Regions from separate parts of the Aneurinibacillus uraniidurans genome, predicted to be linked through region 1. Evidence: predicted binding sites of a transcription regulator. Region 1 holds the regulator's gene; each other region holds the start of a gene.
What was found. Region 1 encodes LexA, which represses DNA repair genes until DNA is damaged. Its sites were predicted from a motif close to CGAACATATGTTCG; they were not measured.
Positions count from the first base shown of each region.

Region 1 (2,273 bases):
CTCGTTATCCGTAAGGCCTGCCGGCGTTTTCGCTTTAGCCGCCAGTTCGTTAATTCGACGAATTTTCTCTTCCGTTACCATGCGTGAACCCCTCTCATAAAACATGAGTATTATTATAACACAGTTCTAGCATGGAATAAACGTTCGTAATTACGATTCTAGCGGAACGATCAATACGTCCCCTGGATGGATAATAGCACTGCTCAACTGATTCTCTTGCTGTATGTAATACATGAGTTCCTGGGTAGACATATGCGCCTGTTCGTTATAACGTTTCGCAATTTTCCAAAGCGTATCCCCGGCCTGAACGGTAACCTCGATGCCCGCTGGCTTCGTAGACTGGTCGCCCCCGATCGATGCAAATACAAGGCTCGCCGTGCTGCATACACACATTCCGATGATCATTCCGATCCATAATGACTTCCTGCTCATATTCACTTCCCCTTCCCGTATGTCTGCTTCTATGATTGATTATATGCTTGTCCTGTTGTAATAGAACGCCCACCAAAATAAGAACGTTCGTTCTGAAATCATAGTAAACCGAACCTGTGTTCTTGTCAACAAAAATTCGAACTTATGTTTGTATATAGCGAACAATACTGATATAATAGGAACAAAATATACCGTGGGGAATGGAGTTGTAAATCTATGAAAAAGCTTTCCAGCCGCCAGCTTGCCATCCTGGATTACATAAAGCGCGAAGTCAAAGAAAAAGGATATCCGCCTTCTGTCCGTGAGATCGGAGAAGCCGTTGGGCTTGCTTCCAGCTCAACTGTTCACGGTCATCTCGCTCGCCTGGAGAAAAAAGGGCTGATTCGTCGCGATCCGACTAAGCCGCGTGCCATTGAGATTCTAGATGGTGAAAGAGGAGATCTTGAACCAATAGGGATTAAGACTGTCACCGTCCCAGTCCTGGGCAAAGTCACAGCAGGTCTGCCTATTACCGCTGTAGAAAATGTAGAAGAGCATTTTGTTCTACCGGAGAACATGGTAGGAGCGGATACTGTCTATATGCTGCGCATTCAAGGCGAAAGCATGATAGACGCCGGAATTCTCGATGGCGATTACGTAATCGTCCGTCAGCAGCAGGTTGCCAATAATGGAGATATTGTTGTGGCGATGACCGAGGAAGACGAAGCAACTGTGAAGCGCTTCTTTAAAGAAAAAAATCACATCCGCCTTCAACCAGAGAATCAATCCATGGAACCAATTTTACTTCCAGCTGTAACGATTCTTGGCAAAGTTATCGGCGTATACCGCAACATTCACTAAGCCATACAAGAAGAAAGAAGACCCGCTGACTTTTAGTAGCCAGTGGGTCTTCTTTCTTCTTATATACGCGTTATAACACAACGATCAGGAACCAGATAATCATAACCAGTTGAATGATAATTTTTGCAACGGTGCTGCTTAAAAATCCGAGTACCGTTCCAGTCGCAATTCGCATTGCCAAGGCCCCTTTTCCTCGTACCACCTCAAGGCCCCAGACCGCAAGAAACGGACCAACCAAAATCGCAAATGGCCCCAGAAAAGCCCCGAGAAGCAGCGGTCCAGCCAATAGGCCGACCGTAGCCACGATCATGGACCATTTATCTCCCCCATACTTTTTCAGAAAATACGCGTTCGATAGCAAATCTGCCCCGATCAATAAAGCTGTCAGTACGGTCATCGGAACCCAGAACGTCCACGTTAACGGTACATGACCGAGCGCAAATTTGTATGTTAAAAATCCAATCCACACAAGCAGTGCATCAGGAATGATCGGGATTATAACACCCGCCAGGCTTAACAAAAATAACACGCCGATTCCTGTCCAAATTATCGCATCCACAGCCATCCCTCCTTTTTTTATCTTATCATGTTTTTATTTGGTATATGTTTATGTACGCAGTATTTTAGTACAATTAATTCATAGTATATAAATAAGAATTGTTTATATTAATCCTTGACGCCCGATTCCGCTTTTATATATACTAATCATAACGATATCGGTTGAACTTTATATGGTGATCCATTTCTTATCAAGAGCGGCGGAGGGAATAGGCCCGATGAAGCCCGGCAACCAGCAATTCTGCAAGGTGCCACATCCTACAGAACGAGTGGTTCTGACAGATGAGGAAGCGGACTTTTGCATTCACTTGTCCCTTTTCTCCGTACAGAATAGGGATTTTTTTATTTCAGGAGGCGACAATTATGGAACGAGTCATTCACATTTCCTACGATAAAATTGAATTAGCGGCCACTGTTCATTATCCAGCGCCCCACACACGCTG
Region 1 covers NZ_CP116902.1:2,258,623-2,260,895, forward strand. The annotation lists gene PO771_RS11265 (DUF896 domain-containing protein) at 1-81, opposite strand, end outside; gene yneA (cell division suppressor protein YneA) at 151-432, opposite strand; gene lexA (transcriptional repressor LexA) at 649-1,272, shown strand; gene PO771_RS11280 (DUF456 domain-containing protein) at 1,343-1,831, opposite strand; SAM riboswitch class I at 2,016-2,119, shown strand; gene PO771_RS11285 (alpha/beta hydrolase) at 2,194-2,273, shown strand, end outside.

Region 2 (2,273 bases), 1.9 Mb from region 1:
AGAGGTTACTTCTTTCAACTCAATTTTGTTTTCATCGCCAACGACCTTTTTTGCCACAGCTTTTGCCACATCAATGTCAAAGCCTTTAACCTGACCGTCTGCTGGGTCTTTTTTACCGAACAGGTTGGTGTCGTATTTTACACCGACAATGAGTTTTCCGCGTTCTTTTGCTGCGGCGACGGCACTTTTTACTGTTTTGGTGTCGCCGCCACTTGTAGCTGTTCCGGCTGCTGGTTTATCTCCACCACCACCACAACCTGTGAGAGCAGCAGTAATAGCAAGCGCCATTGTTATAACGGATACTTTCCATTTTTTCTTTACCATTAAAAAATCCCCCTTTATATATGTGTGATAAAAGAACTCAACATTAGTGATTAAGTAAACGACTTAGGAAAGCGCGAGCCCGCTCTTCTTTCGGATTCTCGAAGAAAGTATTCGGCTCGCTTACTTCAACAATCTGACCCTGATCCATAAAGACAACACGGTTCGCTACTTCACGGGCAAATCCCATCTCGTGTGTCACAACGACCATCGTAATCCCTTCGTGAGCCAGACTTTTCATAACGTCCAGTACTTCCCCGATCATCTCCGGGTCAAGTGCAGAGGTTGGCTCATCGAACAGCATAACTTTTGGCTTCATGGCAAGACCGCGAGCAATTGCTACACGCTGTTGCTGACCGCCTGACAGTTCGCCCGGATATGCATCGGCTTTATGGGCAAGTCCGACTTTTTCGAGATAGTAACGGGCTGTTTTATCCGCTTCCTGTTTCGGGATATTCCGGACTTTACGCGGAGCTAGCGTAATGTTTTCAAGCACTGTCATGTGCGGGTACAGGTTAAAGTGCTGAAAGACCATGCCAATCTCTTGGCGCATTTCGTTAAGATTTGTTTTACGGTCATGAACACGTACGCCGTCCACAATCAGTTCACCAGATGAAATCGCTTCCAAACGATTGATGCAACGGAGCATGGTAGATTTACCGGAACCGGAAGGGCCGATTACAACGACAACTTCGCCTGCTGAGATCGTTAGGTTGATGTCTTTGAGAACGTGAAAGGAGCCGTAATGTTTATCTACCTGGCGAAATTCAATCATTCGCAATCCTCCTAAACAAAACAGTAAAAATTTTATTAATATTTTATTAATGATACCCTGCATCAGTAAAAAATGTAAATATTAATTTATCGTAAAAATAAGAAAAATACATTTTCAATATGAACAAAACTCATGAACTTATAACCAGAGAGAACTTTTGTTCGGTTAAATTGCGTTTTCGCATAGCTCATATGCTATAATAGAAGGTAGTATTTTGTGCAGAAAGATGGTGAGATGTTGGAAAGGCTTACGAAAAAATTCGAGCTCGTCTCTGATTACGAACCAAAAGGTGATCAGCCAACTGCGATTGCTGCACTAGTGAATGGAGTTGAAGCGGGCAAGAAGCATCAAACATTGCTAGGTGCAACTGGAACAGGGAAAACATTCACGATGGCACAGGTTATTAATCGTGTCCAGAAGCCAACACTGGTCATTGCCCATAATAAAACACTTGCTGCTCAGTTAGCCAGCGAGTTCAAGGAGTTCTTCCCGCATAATGCGGTAGAATACTTCGTCAGTTACTATGATTACTATCAGCCGGAAGCGTACATTCCGCAATCGGATACGTATATTGAGAAAGATGCTAGCATTAATGAAGAGATTGACAAGCTCCGTCACTCAGCAACGAGCGCATTGTTTGAGCGTAATGATGTCATTATTGTGGCGAGTGTGTCTTGCATTTATGGTCTCGGTTCACCGCAGGAATACGGTTCCCTTCTATTATCATTGCGTCGGGGAATGGAGAAAGGGCGGGACGACGTACTGCGCAAGCTGATTGACATTCAGTATGATCGGAACGACATTAACTTTACGCGCGGTACATTTCGCGTGCGTGGAGATGTGGTGGAGATCTTTCCTGCCTCTACAAGTGAACATGCGATACGTGTAGAGTTTTTCGGTGATGAAATTGAGCGGATCACCGAAATTGATGTGTTAACGGGTGCTGTGCTTCTGGAGCGGGAACACGTCGCGATTTTTCCGGCGTCTCACTTCGTAACTGGACCGGATAAGATGAGTAAGGCGATCATCAGCATCGAAGCGGAGTTGGAACAGCAGCTGGCGCATTTTAAAGAGCAGGGCAAGCTGCTAGAAGCGCAGCGCTTAGAGCAGCGAACACGCTATGACATCGAGATGATGCAGGAGATGGGCTACTGCTCGGGTGTAGAGAACTATTCAC
Region 2 covers NZ_CP116902.1:367,019-369,291, forward strand. The annotation lists gene PO771_RS01790 (transporter substrate-binding domain-containing protein) at 1-324, opposite strand, end outside; gene PO771_RS01795 (amino acid ABC transporter ATP-binding protein) at 368-1,096, opposite strand; gene uvrB (excinuclease ABC subunit UvrB) at 1,331-2,273, shown strand, end outside.
Region 2: uvrB (excinuclease ABC subunit UvrB) is a predicted target of LexA. The motif match lies at 1,247-1,260, and genes of this name have one in related genera.

Region 3 (2,273 bases), 110 kb from region 1:
AGTAAAGGAGAAACATCCTGATCTTTACGAAAAAGTAGAAAAGCCACTCGGCATTATCCAAGGTGGGGCAAAAGCTCAAAAGCTGGATAAAACGGTTCTTAATAAGTCCATTGATGAATTAGATGGTGTTCTAACTGATGTTGAAAAAATGAAATAAAAAGAGTAAGGCCATGCTAATAAGCTGCCGAGAGTTCTTTTGATCATAGTTCCTCATCGGTAGTAGGCAGGACAAACCCCACCGCCCGTTTGGGTAGTGGGGTTTGTCTTATTGTATTTGTATTTTTTTATTTTGTAATAAGGCATGAAACAGTGCTTGCTTCACTTCTTTCTCTGAACACTCATACAGTTGATGATCGTTAATTTTGAAAATACCCAGTTGCAACAATTTCTCTATATACTTATCCAGTTTGCTAGCTGCCATCATTGTACATTACCTCTCCTATGCATTAGCATTGTAAATCCTGATGCTACAAGATAAATAATAAAGAACGTATATTACAGGCCGGTTAAAAAAATATGAAATACCTTTTAACTTTTGATGAATTAGAGGGGATTGCAAAACGCATAGTTTCTAAAATAATGAGCAATAACGTGTAATAATAGTTGGCATCCAAACATACACTAAGTCGAGCAAAGAGTGGTATACAGTTAAAGGCCTCCCGGATGAGTGGGAGGCTTTATTTCTTCTTCAATAAAATAAATAAAAAACATTGTGCATAGGAATATATGTTCTTATAATGAGGATAAGATAAAGTGGATGGAAAAAGTAGGTGAATGTGATGATTTTATTGTGTGATATGAACTCTTTCTTTGCTTCTGTGCATCAAAGCATGCGGCCAGAGTTGCGCGGCAAACCTATAATAGTTGCAGGGGACCCGCAGAAGCGGAGGGGGATTGTGGTGGCAGCCAGCTACGAGGCAAAGGCATACGGGGTGTATACAACAATGCGGTACCGTGATGCGTGGAAATGTTGTCCGAAGGCGGTATTTGTTCGGCCCGAGCATGCTCTCTATCGTCAATACTCCGAGGCCATCATGCGCTTTCTTGCTCGCATTGCACCTTGCGAAGTGGCTTCTATTGATGAAGCATACCTAGATATCACAGAAATCATCGAGCGTGGTCATTCTCCTAAAGAAGTTACCTCTTATATTCAACACAAGCTGGAATCCGAGTTGCGCATTCCGTGCAGTATCGGGGCCGGACCAAATAAGCTCATTGCGAAAATGTGTGCCGATGTGAAAAAACCACGCGGATTTGTGGAGATGGGGCAGCGTCAGTTTCAAGCATACTTCTGGCCGCAGCCTGTCAAGCGGCTGCATGGCTGCGGCAAAAGCACAGCCGAGAAGTTAAATCAGAAAGGAATTCATACAATCGGACAATTGGCAGCTCACCCAGTAGAAGACTTACAGCAGTGGTTTGGGAAAAAGGGTGAGTATTTGTATAAGGCAGCATGGGGAGCGCATGTTTCCCCAGTTAATCCAGAGCGAAAGAAGGGGGAGAAAAGTATTGGCTCTTCCCGTACGTTTGCGATCGATACGATGGAACACTCGTTAATTGAGCAAACGGCTCGTGAGTTTAGTCACAAGCTGGCTGAGAAAGTACAGCGTCAGCATAAACGGGCCGCAACGGTCTCGGTAGAGGTAAAATTCGATTATCGCCAGGCTGTTTCTCGCAGCATCACACTGGAAGTACCAACAGATCGAGCGGATGATATTTATCGAATCGCAATGCAGACGTATGAGCTGCATTTTTCGGATCGCCCGATTCGTTTGTTTGGGATTCGACTAAGCAACCTAACAGCACAGGTGTACGAGCAGTTGAAATTTTCATTTTAAGTCACAAAATAGGGGTCTAATTTGTCTTAACTATGAACCCCGAGGTATTTCTATCTCGTATTTTGTGAGGAGGTACTGATATGAAAATTTTTGTTGCTGGTACAACTGGTGTGATCGGACGTTTTTTAATTCCTTTATTGGTGGAAGAAGGTCATGAAGTATCTGGAATGATTCGTGATGAATCACATGTAAACAAAATAATAAAGATGGGTGTAAAACCGGTAGTAGCAGATGCATTTGATCGGGATGCTGTATTCGCTGCACTGCAAAAATCTCAGCCGGATATAGTCATTCACCAACTTACATCATTGAGCACAGGGAGTTCGGTTGATAATGCGAGAATACGAATCGAGGGAACAAGGAATCTTGTAGATGCCGCAAAATCTGTGGGAGTTAAACGAATGATTGCCCAAAGCATTTCCTGGGCATATGAAGATG
Region 3 covers NZ_CP116902.1:2,366,688-2,368,960, reverse strand. The annotation lists gene PO771_RS11820 (hypothetical protein) at 1-157, shown strand, start outside; gene fbpA (Fur-regulated basic protein FbpA) at 266-424, opposite strand; gene dinB (DNA polymerase IV) at 780-1,835, shown strand; gene PO771_RS11805 (NAD-dependent epimerase/dehydratase family protein) at 1,916-2,273, shown strand, end outside.
Region 3: dinB (DNA polymerase IV) is a predicted target of LexA. The motif match lies at 720-733, and genes of this name have one in related genera.